3 regions of the Mesorhizobium sp. DCY119 genome follow, and region 3 is predicted to be linked to each of the others. Evidence: predicted binding sites of a transcription regulator. Region 3 holds the regulator's gene; each other region holds the start of a gene.
The links. The regulator LexA, encoded in region 3, represses DNA repair genes until DNA is damaged. The targets are predictions, from matches to a motif close to TGTTCNNNNTGTGTTCNG.

Region 1 (4,183 bases), 2.4 Mb from region 3:
TCCCTCCGAATGCTCCATACGCTCGCGCAACTCAGTTCCGGAACATGTCACCGGATCTCTCTGGAAGACGCTTGTTGCCGTCAACCTCGAGGTCAACCGCGCCGTCACGCCGATGAACGATTTCGACATCTACGGCAAGGACGAGGTCTGGGCCTATCCCGACAACGGCGTCGGCGATTGCGAAGACTATGTGCTCGAAAAGCGCCGGCAGCTGATCCACAAGGGCCTGTCGGTATCCAACCTGCTGATAACCGTCGTGCGCAAGCCGGATGGCGAAGGCCATGCCGTTTTGACCGTGCGAACCGACAAGGGCGACTTCATCCTCGACAATCTGACGGATGCCGTGCGCCAGTGGGACGAAACCGGCTATCGCTTCCTCAAGCGTCAGGCCAGCGATCACACCGGTCACTGGGTCACGATCCGCGAAGGCCAGGCACCGCTCGTTGGCGCGGTTCAGTAGCTACGCCGTATAACGCCGCGCCATGCTTGACACAGCGGCGCCTCTTCCCTTCTACGCGGCTGCCTGTGCGAGCCGCTCACCAGTCATCCTGTAGGAAATAGCCTCCGCGAGATGAATGCGGCCGACGGTTTCGCTGCCGTCGAGATCGGCCAAAGTGCGCGCCACTTTCAGCACACGATGATAGGCGCGCGCCGAAAAGCCGAGCTTTTCGCTCGCATCATGCAACAGCGACAGCCCGGCTGCATCAGGCTTGGCGATCTCTTCGATGAGCGCGGTTGCGCAATGCGCATTGGTGAGCGACGCCGAGGCGCCGATGCGCTCGAAACGGTCCCGCTGAATGGCGCGGGCGGCCGACACGCGTGCCGCCACCACGGCGCTCTTTTCTGCAGCACCGGGCCGGATCAGATCGCTCGCCGAGACCGCCGGCACCTCGATGCGCAGGTCTATGCGGTCCAGCAACGGTCCCGAAATCCGCGCCTGATAGTCCGACTGGCAGCGCGGACCGCGCGCGCAGCGGTAACCGGGCTCGCCGGCCATGCCGCAGCGGCACGGGTTCATCGCCGCGATCAGCTGGATACGCGCCGGATAGGTGACGCGGTGATTGGCGCGCGCGATCATGCACTCGCCGGTTTCGAGCGGCTGGCGCAGCGCGTCGAGCGTCTGCGGCGAGAACTCCGGAAACTCGTCGAGGAACAGGACGCCATTGTGGGCGAGGGAAACCTCTCCCGGACGCACGCGAAGGCCGCCACCGACCATCGCCGCCATCGATGCCGAATGATGCGGCGCGCGAAAGGGCCGCCGGTCGGTCAGCCTGCCACCGGCGAGTTCGCCGGCAACCGAGGCGATCATCGAGACTTCGAGCAGTTCCTTGGGCGCCAGCGGCGGCAGAATGGAGGGCAGGCGCTGGGCGAGCATGGATTTTCCCGATCCGGGCGGCCCGACCATCATCAGATTGTGACCGCCGGCAGCGGCCACCTCCAGCGCGCGCTTGGCGCTCTCCTGCCCCTTGATATCGGCAAGATCCGGCAGGTCCGAGGCCGGCGCGTGGATGCTTGCCTCCGGCCGCGACAGAACCTGTGTGCCGCGGAAATGGTTGGCAATGCCGATCAGGCTTCGCGGCGCCAGTATGTCGATCTCCGAGCCTGCCCATGCCGCTTCCGGTCCGGACGCCGCCGGACAGATCAGGCCCTTGCCTTCGGCATTGGCTGCCATTGCCGCCGGCAGCGCACCGGACACTGCGGCGATCGTGCCGTCGAGCGACAATTCGCCAAGCACGACATAGCCGGAAAGCGCATCGCCCGGGACGGCGCCAAGTGCCGCCATCAGGCCGAGCGCGATCGGCAGGTCGTAGTGGCTGCCTTCCTTCGGCAGGTCTGCCGGTGCGAGATTAACGGTCACCTTCTTGGACGGCATCGACAGACCGGATGCGTGAAGCGCCGCCTGCACCCGTTCCCGGCTTTCGGCCACCGCCTTGTCGCCCAGGCCGACGATGTGCATGCCGACTTTACCGGGCGCGACCATCACCTGCACGTCGACGGGAACCGCCTCGATGCCCTGAAATGCAACCGTGCGTACGCGCGATACCATGCCGTCCCCCGACGTACCGCCGGACATCAGCTAGATGTCCAACCCAGTGATAACCCCAGGCCAGACAAGCATAGATTGTAGAGCAAATCAAGAACAAGACGGGAACAAAATTGCCGTCCAGATTGCAACCGGGTTGATGCCGGTTGCAACGCTGGAACATTCCATGGCGTTTGTTGGGCGCTGCGCCTCAGCGCTTCGCTTCCACCGCATCCCAGAACAGCGCGGCGATGTCGGCCCCGCCGAATTTCTTGACCTCGCGCACACCGGTCGGCGAGGTCACGTTGATCTCGGTCATGTAATCGCCGATCACGTCGATGCCGACGAGGATAAAACCGCGTTCCTTGAGCGAGGGGCCGATGCGCGCGCAGATTTCGCGCTCGCGTTCGGTCAGTTCCGTCTTTTCGGCGCGTCCGCCGACATGCATGTTGGAGCGGGAATCGTGCTCGGCAGGCACGCGGTTGATGGCGCCGACAGGCTCACCGTCGATCAGGATGATGCGCTTGTCGCCCTTGCGTACGTCCTTGAGATAGCGCTGGACGATGAAGGGTTCGCGGAACATCTGGCCGAACATTTCCAGCAGTGAGGCGAGGTTGCGGTCGGCCTCAAGCATATGGAAGATGCCCGCGCCGCCATTGCCGTAGAGCGGCTTGACGATGATGTCGCCGAACTCCTTGCGGAAGGCCGCCACCTCCAGAGGATCCTTGGTGATCAGCGTTTCCGGCATCAGGTCGGGAAACTCGGTAACGAAGATCTTTTCCGGGCTATTGCGCACCCAGGCCGGATCGTTGACCACCAGCGTCTTCGGGTGAATGCGCTCTAGGATATGCGTGGTGGTGATGTAGTTCATGTCGAAGGGCGGGTCCTGCCGCAGCAGCACCACGTCCATTTCCGAGAGATCGGTGCGCACGGGCTCGCCGAGCGTGAAATGGTTGCCCTTCTCGTCGCGCACCTCCAGCGTTTCCAGCCGCGCGAACACCTTGCCGCCGATCATGGACAGCCGGTCAGGCGTATAATGGAACAGCTTGTGCCCGCGCCGCTGCGCCTCGAGCGAGAGCGCGAAACTGGTGTCGCCGGCAATGTTGACGGTGGAGATGTGGTCCATCTGGACGGCGATGTTGAGCGGCATGAAGGCTTCTCCGGCGCTGCGGGCTTTTATCGTCGAGAGGATGTATAGCTTTGCCCGGCATCTGCCAATGGCGACCTTGCATCCTCCGGGTGCCCAGACTTCACCTCACGGAAATGTCTCGGAATGTCATGACCGCGTTAACAGGACGCCAATCATTCTCGGCTAAGAAGCTGGCAGACGTGCCGAAGAGCACGCTTGTCGAGGGTGGTCATGAACGCAGTCACGCCAATCCGGGCAGTCTCTGAAGATCAGATCGAACTGACCATTCTCATGCCCTGCCTCAACGAGGCTGAAACGCTTGCGACCTGCATCGGCAAGGCGCAGCACTTTTTGCAGCAAGCCGGCGTCTCTGGCGAAGTTCTCATAGCCGACAATGGCAGCACCGACGGTTCGCAGCTCATCGCTACCAGCCTTGGCGCCCGGGTCGTGCCCGTTCAGGCGCGGGGCTATGGCGCAGCCCTTCAGGGCGGCATAGCGGCGGCGCGCGGACGCTTCATCATCATGGGCGACGCCGACGATTCCTACGATTTCTGCGCGCTGGATGCCTTCGTGTCGCGCCTTCGTGAGGGTGCGGACCTGGTCATGGGCAACCGTTTTCAGGGCGGCATCGAAGCCGGCGCCATGCCGGTCCTGCACCGCTATCTCGGCAATCCCGTGCTGAGCTTCCTTGGCCGGCTGTTTTTCCGCATCAAGGCGGGAGACTTTCACTGCGGCCTGCGCGGCTTCAATGCCGAGCGCATCCGGGATCTGGACCTCAAGACGGCGGGCATGGAATTCGCCAGCGAAATGGTGGTGCGCAGCGCGCTCGCCGGCCTGCGCATCGAGGAAGTGCCGACCACGCTGAAGCCGGACGGCCGCAGCCGCCCGCCGCATCTCAAGACCTGGCGCGACGGCTGGCGCCATCTCAAATTCCTGCTGATGTACAATCCGCGCTGGCTGTTCTTCATTCCGGGCATGAGCCTGTGCGCGCTGGGCCTCCTGCTTTCGACGCTGCTCTTCTTCGGTCCGCT
Region 2 (4,183 bases), 830 kb from region 3:
AACGGCGCGAAGGAGACGCGGTGCCAGCGCGCGACCGCGCCATGGACGTCGATTGCTGCGCGGTGACGCGCGGTCGCATAGCCCATATGGATTTCGAAGCCGTAGCGCGTGTCGGTCTGGCCGCAGCCGGTCATCATGCGGTCGCGCATGACCTTGGCGACGATCGAGGCGGCGGCGATCGACTGCGAGCGCTGATCGCCCTTCACCAGCGCTTCGCAATCGCAGGGCAGGCCGGGCGGCACGTCGCGGCCATCGGCAAGCGCCAGTTTTGGCGCCAGCGGCAGGCCGCACAGCGAACGCCGCATGGCTTCCAGGCTGGCCTTGCGGATATCGCTGCGATCGATGCCTTCCGCACAGACCGAGGCCATCGAGACGCCGAGGGCGGTGGCAAGGATTTCTGAAAAAAGCTCCTCGCGCTGGATGCCGGTGAGCCGCTTGGAATCGTCGAGCCCGGCGGGAATGCGCTTCGGATCGAGCACGACTGCGGCCGCGACCACCGGCCCGGCGAGCGGGCCACGGCCGGCCTCGTCCATTCCGGCGACCGGCCACTGGCCGCGCGCGATCGCGCGCGTCTCGACCGAAAAATCGGGTCGTTCGAGGATTTCGAAGAGGGGCGGAGAATCGGAGCGTGCGCGAGCCATGGTGCGGCGATGGTCGCATCGGCCCCGATTCTCCGCAAGTCCTTCCGAGCCGAGGGGCGGGGGCAGGGAAGGCACCGTCGGCAGTCGGGGAAAAGCCGGACGGGATTTTCGGTTTATCGATATTCGGGTGATGCCGGTCTGCAAGTGATGGCTTTCTGCGCTTCCGGTGCTCACGTACCCAAATGTACGCTCCGCTCCGGTTCTCAAAAACCATCACTTTCGACTCGGCCTGACCCGAATCTCAACAAACCCAAGGCTAAAGCAGCATCAGCTGTTCGTTCTTCTTCTCGACGCCGACGAACAGGTCGGTGCGCAGCTGCTTCCTTTCGACATTCAGACCGAGCTTGCGCGCGGTGATTTCGAAACGGCGGCCGATCTGCCAGGCATAGGGACCGGTGCCCTTCATGCGCTTGCCCCATTCGGCATCGTAATCCTTGCCGTCGCGCATCGAGCGTATCAGCGACATGACGTGCCGGTAGCGGTCGGGATAGTGGCGCAGCAGCCAGTCCTTGAAGATCGGGCTGACTTCCAGCGGCAGGCGCAGGATGACATAGCCCGCCTCGCGCGCGCCGGCGGCGCGGGCCGAGTCGAGGATGCGCTCGATCTCCTGGTCGTTGAGGCCCGGAATGATGGGGGCTGCCATCACGCCGACCGGAATGCCGGCATCGCTCAACTGGCGAATGGCTTCGAGGCGCTTGGTCGGTGTGGACGCGCGCGGCTCCATGGTGCGGGCAAGCATCCGGTCCAGCGTCGTCACCGACAATGCCACCTTGGCGAGCCCACGCTCGGCCATCCGCGACAGGATGTCGATGTCGCGCGTGACCAGCGCCGACTTGGTGACGATGCCGACAGGGTGGCTGCGCGCCTCCAGAACTTCCAGGATTTCGCGCATGATGCGCCACTGCTTTTCGATCGGCTGGTAGGGGTCGGTGTTGGTGCCGATGGCGATGGTGCGTGCCTGATAGCCTTCCTTGGAAAGCTCCTTGTCCAGCAGTTTTGCGGCATCCGGCTTGGCAAACAGCTTGGATTCGAAATCGAGCCCCGGCGACATGCCCATATAGCTGTGGGTCGGCCGGGCGAAGCAATAGACGCAACCATGTTCGCAGCCGCGATAGGGATTGATCGAACGGTCGAAGGAAATGTCCGGCGATGTGTTGCGGGTGATGATGGTGCGCGGCTTTTCGGTCTGCACCTCCGTCTTGAACGGAGGCAGTTCCTCAAAGCTGTTCCAGCCATCGTCGAAGACATGACGCGTCACCGGCTCGAACCGGCCGGTCGGATTGATGCCGGCAGCCCGGCCACGACGGCGCTCGTCGTGAATTCGGATGCCGCTTTCCTCGATCATCGCATTGGCCATCGCGGAACCTCCGTTCCTGAAAGCCGCAACATCTGCGCGTGCAATCGGTTCCATTCCGCCGTTCTCCAACCGGGTTTTACGGGGGCGCGAATCGCGCCGTTCATGAAACTATTCCTATTTTGAAAATGAGAACAAAGCAAGAACTTTGTAAGCGGGCGTTCCCCTCCCCTTTGAGGGGAGGGTGGCCCGAAGGGCCGGGTGGGGTCCTTGCGGAAGTGCTCGACGTTCCCTTTGTGCCGAGTGCGGCATGAACGACCCCCTCTGGCTGCTTTGCAGCCATCTCCCCCTCGAGGGGGGAGAAGACGTGGGCGCGCTTCATCATCGCCACGCCTGCTTTCGCATCTGGCCATTGTCAAAGAACTCCCCTCTACGAGGGTGGGAAGCGGGGCGCATGGCCGTGCCTTCCTAATGTTTAGTACGTGGCGCGACTTCCGCGCCCCGCTCGGTGTCTGTCCCGAAGTCGGTCGGTCACAACGCCCGCTCCATGTACATTCCATGGACAAGACGCCGCGGGTTCTCCGCATCCTGCGCGATCTGCCCTTGATCCTTCCGCCACAGGTTTTCACCTGAAGCTTCCAGTCAGGGCATGCGGCCGCAGGACGCCGGCCTGTGTCGGGCCCTCGGGTTCCTGGCTACCACACCAGGGCGGGAGGTCACCGCCGCTCTCCCCGATCCCGGTTCCAGAACCCGGTCCCGCAAGAGCGATGAGGGGATTATGCCGGAGGTGGAAATGAGGGGGATAAATCGGGCGTGAAAAAATGTGTGGGGTGAGTGGAAACAATGGGTTGGTTGGAAATCTGCGGTGAATCTTTCCCCCAATTCGCGAGCTTCAGCTTCGGCAGTTCTGCACCGCTGCGGCCTTCACCGATGTTCCGGCATGGATTCCCGACACTCTCCGCTCGTTCCTCGCTCACGAGGTCGAGAATGACGAGCTTGTTGTTTGCCCGGGCGGCAAGCCGCCAACGTTGGAGATGCGCCGAGCTTGCTGGTTGCCCGGCGGCAAGCCGCCGACGTTGGAGATGGGCGGAGCTCGTTGGTTGCCACGCCCGCAAATCGTCCGAAATCGGCAGCGATTCTTAGCTGCCGTGCCGGCAACTCACCAAGGCCGAAGATTAGCGGCAAGCCTAAATGCAATTCGTCATTCTCGACCTCGTGAGCGAGGAACGAGCGGAGAGTGTCGGGAATCCATGCCGGAACGGAGAAGCGTTTCGACGGTACAGAATGCGCGTCAACATCAGGACGGGACCGTGCCTGACGATGCTCGGAATGGGTCCCGGATAACCTCCGCTTCGCTTCGGTTTCCGGGATGACGACTTCATGGTTGGCGCCGCCAATCGCCAAGGTTGATGTTAGAAGTGCTGTCCTCTCTTCGTCATCCCGGGCGCAGCATGAGCGAAGCGAATGCGGAGACCCGGGACCCATGCCGGAACGGAGACGAGCTTCGGCGGTGCTGAACGCGCGTCAACATCAGGACGGGGCCGCGCCTGACGATGCTGCGACCAATGGGTCCCGGATAACCTGCGCTTCGCTGCGGTTTCCGGGATGACGACTTCATGGTTGTTACCGCTAATCGCCAAAGTTGAACTTCGAAGCGCGGACCTCTCCTTCGTCATCCCGGGCGCAGCATGAGCGGAGCGAATGCGCAGACCCGGGATCCATGCCAGAACCTCAAAGAAGAACGCAACGGTGCAGAGGTCTCACCGTCAGGACCGGGCCGTGCCTGCGGATGCTCGGAATGGGTCCCGGATAACCTGCGCTTCGCTCCGGTTTCCGGGATGACGAACGGCATGTTGCGCCTTCGCTAAACGTCAACGCCCGGCGCAGCAGTGCAGATTCAGCCCGCTGAAGCCTAACCGGCTAATTACGAAGTGGCGCTCGGTAAAAGTTTAGGCTACGCGAATATTATGCTGTCGGTTGTAATCGAAACCCGGAACAACGAGGAAGCGCTGGCTCGCACGCTGGCGTCGCTGGTGGGTGCTGCTGTCGAGGGCACGGTGCGCGAGGTTATCGTGTGCGATCTCGGCTCGTCGGACCAGACGCACAAGGTCGCCGATCAGGCCGGCTGTCACTACATCACCGGCGGCATAGGTGCCGGCGTGGCGCAGGCCAAGAGCGACTGGCTGCTGCTGCTGGAACCTGGCGCGCGGCTGGTGGATGGCTGGACCGAGGCCGTGCAGGACCACAT
Region 3 (4,183 bases):
GGCAAACCCGCCCTCACCCATCTCGGCGTCGAAGGCCAGGCGCATATGGTCGATGTCGGCGAAAAAGCTGAAACAGAGCGCACGGCGATCGCCGAGGGCTTCGTCACCATGTTGCCCGAAACGCTGAAACTGATCCGGGATGGCAATGCCAAGAAGGGCGATGTGCTCGGCACCGCCCGCATCGCCGGCATCATGGCGGCCAAGCGGGCACATGAGCTGATCCCGCTCTGCCACCCGCTGCTCCTAACCAAGGTTTCGGTCGACATCGAAGCTGACGATTCCCTGCCCGGCCTGCGCGTGACCGCACTTGCCCGCGTCACCGGCAAGACCGGTGTCGAAATGGAAGCGCTGACGGCGGCTTCCGTCGCCTGCCTGACCATCTACGACATGGCCAAGGCCGTCGATCGCGGCATGGTCATTTCCGGCATCAGGCTGGTCCAGAAGACCGGCGGCAAATCCGGCGACTACCGGGTGGACGCATAGATGGCACTCCTTCCGGTCGCCGAGGCCCTACAGCGACTGCTAGATGGCGCCGGTCCCGGCAACGCGGAATCCGTAGCGTTGGCCGAGGCTGCCGAGCGCGTGCTGGCCGAACCTGTACGAGCGCTGCGCACGCAACCGCCGTTCGACGCATCGGCCATGGATGGATATGCGGTGCGCAGTGCTGACGTCGCCAATGTCCCGGCAACGCTGCACGTTATCGGCGAAGCTCCGGCTGGGCGGCGCTTTGCCGGCAAAGTAGAGCCGGGTCAGGCCGTCCGCATCTTCACGGGAGCGCCGATGCCGGATGGTGTCGATACCATCGTCATTCAGGAGAACACCCGAAAGCTCGATGGCAGAACCGTAGAGGTCACCGAAACGGTGGATGCCGGTCGCCACATAAGGCGCCGGGGCCTCGATTTTTCCACAGGCGACCTGCTGCTGGACAAAGGCAGGGTCCTGGACGCGGGTGCGCTTTCGCTTGCAGCCTCGGCCAACCACCCTCGCCTTCCCGTCGTGAAAAAGCCGCTGCTGGCGATCATCGCCACCGGCGACGAGCTTTTGCCGCCGGGCAGCGAACCAGGCCCCGACCAGATCATCGCCTCGAACAGCTTCGGCGTGGCAGCGATCGCCGAATCGGTTGGCGCAAGGGTGCTCGACCTCGGCATCGCGCCCGATCGCAAGGAGGCCATCGCGGCGCTGATCAAGCGAGCCATGGAGGCCGGCGCAGACGTGATCGTGACTCTGGGCGGCGCATCCGTCGGCGATCACGACTTCATCCACGACGTTTTGACCAGCGAAGGCGTAAAGCTCGATTTCTGGAAGATCGCTATGCGGCCCGGCAAGCCGCTGATGTTCGGCCGACTCGGGCACACCCGCTGCATCGGCTTGCCCGGAAATCCGGTGGCGAGTCTTGTCTGCTCGCATCTGTTCCTGAAGCCGCTGCTGTCGCGACTTGGCGGGCGGCACCATGTGTCTGATATCCATGAGGCTTTCCTCGGCGCAGCAATGCAGGCCAACGATCTGCGCCAGGATTATGTGCGCGCCGTTCTTCGAGACGACGATGCCGGGCTCGTAGCGACGCCGTTCGAGATCCAGGATTCCTCAATGCTGAGGACATTCACCGAGGCCAATGCGTTGATCATCCGCGAACCTTTTGCGCCGGCGGCCGAGGCTGGTGCGCCATGCACCGTCCTGAGGATTCGCTAGGTCAGGCCTATCGATCGGCACATATCCGATCGACTGGTTCCAATATCGGCGCGTTCGCGTATTGTTTCCAGTACCTTAAGATATTCATTAAAATTTAAACGGTTGCAGAACACAAATGGAACAGATAGTGTTTGTTCTGGTTTTGTTTTTGGTTTGATTCTTCGGGGGTGGCCATGCTGACGCGCAAGCAACACGAGCTTCTAATGTTCATCCACGAGAGGATGAAAGAAGCGGGAATCCCGCCTTCCTTCGATGAAATGAAGGAAGCGCTCGATCTGGCATCGAAATCCGGCATCCACAGGTTGATCACTGCTCTTGAAGAGCGCGGGTTCATTCGCCGGCTACCGAATCGCGCTCGCGCACTCGAAGTTCTCCGCCTGCCCGACTCCATGGCCCCCGGGCTGGCACCGCAGCGCGCGAAATTCTCGCCGAGCGTCATCGAGGGCAGCCTAGGTCGACGCCCCCCGGAACCTGCGCGCGGCCCTGTAGCCGGGAATGATGATGTCGGCTCCGCCGTTTCGATCCCCGTAATGGGCCGGATCGCTGCCGGTGTGCCGATCGAAGCCATCCAGCACAAGACGCATTCAATCTCCGTGCCGCCGGAGATGATCATGGGCGGCGAGCACTATGCGCTTGAAGTCAAAGGCGATTCGATGATCGAGGCCGGTATTTTTGACGGCGACACGGTGATCATCCGCAATGCCAATACGGCAAACCCCGGCGAAATCGTCGTTGCGCTGGTAGATGAAGAGGAAGCCACGCTCAAGCGCTTCCGCCGCAAGGGCGCTTCCATTGCGCTGGAAGCCGCCAATCCAGCCTATGAAACGCGGATTTTCGGACCTGACCGTGTGAAGGTCCAGGGCAAGCTGGTGGGATTGATCCGGCGTTATTGACGACACGCGGCAGCGCCTGACTATGGTTTGGCGCTTCGCGAATTTGAGTATCTCGACTTTTTTAACTGATTGTTCGCCGGCTTACTTTCTCTCCGCTGATAAGGCGGCAGTCCTCTCGCCTCTCGAGAAAATGCTCGTTGTGTATGCCAGGGGCGGTATGGTTGTGTCAGCGCGAAACGAATTTCGGCACGACGATCCGAAATGTCGCCATAGAGATAGACGGCGGCGCTGCCGAACTTGGCCAGTTCGCGCTTGGTGACAACCAGCGGGACGGCGTCTTCGCAGACATCCTCGGCAGTCGCGTCGTCGATCACGATGAGGCTGGCATAGTCGCACGCGCGTCGCGCGGAACGCCAATCGGCAGCGTGAGCGATGATTGCGCCCGATCTGTGCGTCGCCAGACACAGACCGTTATGGCAATCGAAACCAGCAGCGAGCGAGTTCACCGGCTTTTCGCGAGATTGTCCCGACGAAACGGCCGTATCGCTTGATGCAAGGTCGGCCGCTTCAATTTCCGCGGAATCATCGAAGGACGCGTCGGTTGGTGAATTACGGCGCCCAGCCCGGCTCGACCTTTTCTTGCCGGCATCATTGATCGTATCGACCGGCTTGATCAGATATTCCGACAACAGCGCCCGCTTCCAGTTTTCGATGGTGAATTCGTTCGGCCGACGACGCAGATCAACACCCCCACCGCCGCAAAACGGAACAACTGTTGATGCGAAGGCAGCAGCAAAAGCAAAGCTGACAGGACGGCGCTGCCACCAAACATCGGCAGGAAATCCGGCTCAGCCTCGAGCCCGTAATAGATGATGGCACCGAGCGCCAGAAACACCGGAACGAGAAGAAACGGCGTGCCGCGCTCAAGTTCCAGGACGATTGCCGACGCGAAGGAGCGCGTGGCGCGTGCGCGCGACGGGACAACCTGAAGCTTCTTGCGCCAGGCTGCCGGCAGAAGCGGCGGTCGAGATTTCCAAGGTGCCAGCGGTGTCGGAGCCGGTTCGGCTGATGGTAATCGCGAGGGAGGCGAAACAAGCGGCGCGTCGAGCGGATAGGCAAATTGCGCCCGCTCGCTCACCTCGCCTGTGGATGTCTCGCGCGCCATCCAGGTTTCCCCAATTCGGGGCCTGGCCGGCGCGCGCGCACCTCGCGCCGTTCTCGGCTTGCCCCTGCCCCTTGCACCCCTGACCAGCCATGCTACATGAACGCTACCAAATTGCCATGCGTGCCATCTTCGGCTCTCGCCGGCCCGTCCCTGCCTTCTGGAAATCCTATGTCCGACACAGTCATTACCCGCTTCGCCCCCTCGCCCACCGGCTATTTGCATATCGGCGGCGCCCGCACGGCCCTGTTCAACTGGCTCTATGCGCGCCACACCGGCGGCACGATGCTGCTGCGCATCGAAGATACCGACCGCGAGCGTTCCACGGATGCGGCGACCGCAGCTATCCTGGACGGCCTTGCCTGGCTCGGTCTGCACTGGGAAGGCGAGCCGGTATCGCAGTTCGAGCGCGCGCCGCGCCACCGCGAGGTAGCGGAGGAACTGGTGCGCGCCGGCAAAGCCTATTATTGCTACGCCTCGCCCGAGGAGCTTACGGAAA

Region 1: the regulator LexA is predicted to act here: its motif matches at 2,137-2,154, upstream of DZG07_RS02515 (YifB family Mg chelatase-like AAA ATPase).
Region 2: the regulator LexA is predicted to act here: its motif matches at 2,126-2,143, upstream of DZG07_RS18465 (PA0069 family radical SAM protein).

The regions. Positions count from the first base shown of each region.
Region 1 is NZ_CP031834.1:528,727-532,909, reverse strand. Features, by position in the region: gene DZG07_RS02520 (transglutaminase-like cysteine peptidase) at 1-460, shown strand, start outside; gene DZG07_RS02515 (YifB family Mg chelatase-like AAA ATPase) at 512-2,047, opposite strand; gene gshB (glutathione synthase) at 2,235-3,173, opposite strand; gene DZG07_RS02505 (glycosyltransferase family 2 protein) at 3,384-4,183, shown strand, end outside.
Region 2 is NZ_CP031834.1:3,796,646-3,800,828, reverse strand. Features, by position in the region: gene DZG07_RS18470 (ribonuclease HII) at 1-641, opposite strand, end outside; gene DZG07_RS18465 (PA0069 family radical SAM protein) at 898-2,052, opposite strand; gene DZG07_RS18455 (glycosyltransferase) at 3,903-4,183, shown strand, end outside.
Region 3 is NZ_CP031834.1:2,962,767-2,966,949, forward strand. Features, by position in the region: gene moaC (cyclic pyranopterin monophosphate synthase MoaC) at 1-483, shown strand, start outside; gene glp (gephyrin-like molybdotransferase Glp) at 484-1,689, shown strand; gene lexA (transcriptional repressor LexA) at 1,863-2,582, shown strand; gene DZG07_RS14440 (hypothetical protein) at 2,603-3,211, opposite strand; gene DZG07_RS14445 (hypothetical protein) at 3,196-3,660, opposite strand; gene gltX (glutamate--tRNA ligase) at 3,856-4,183, shown strand, end outside.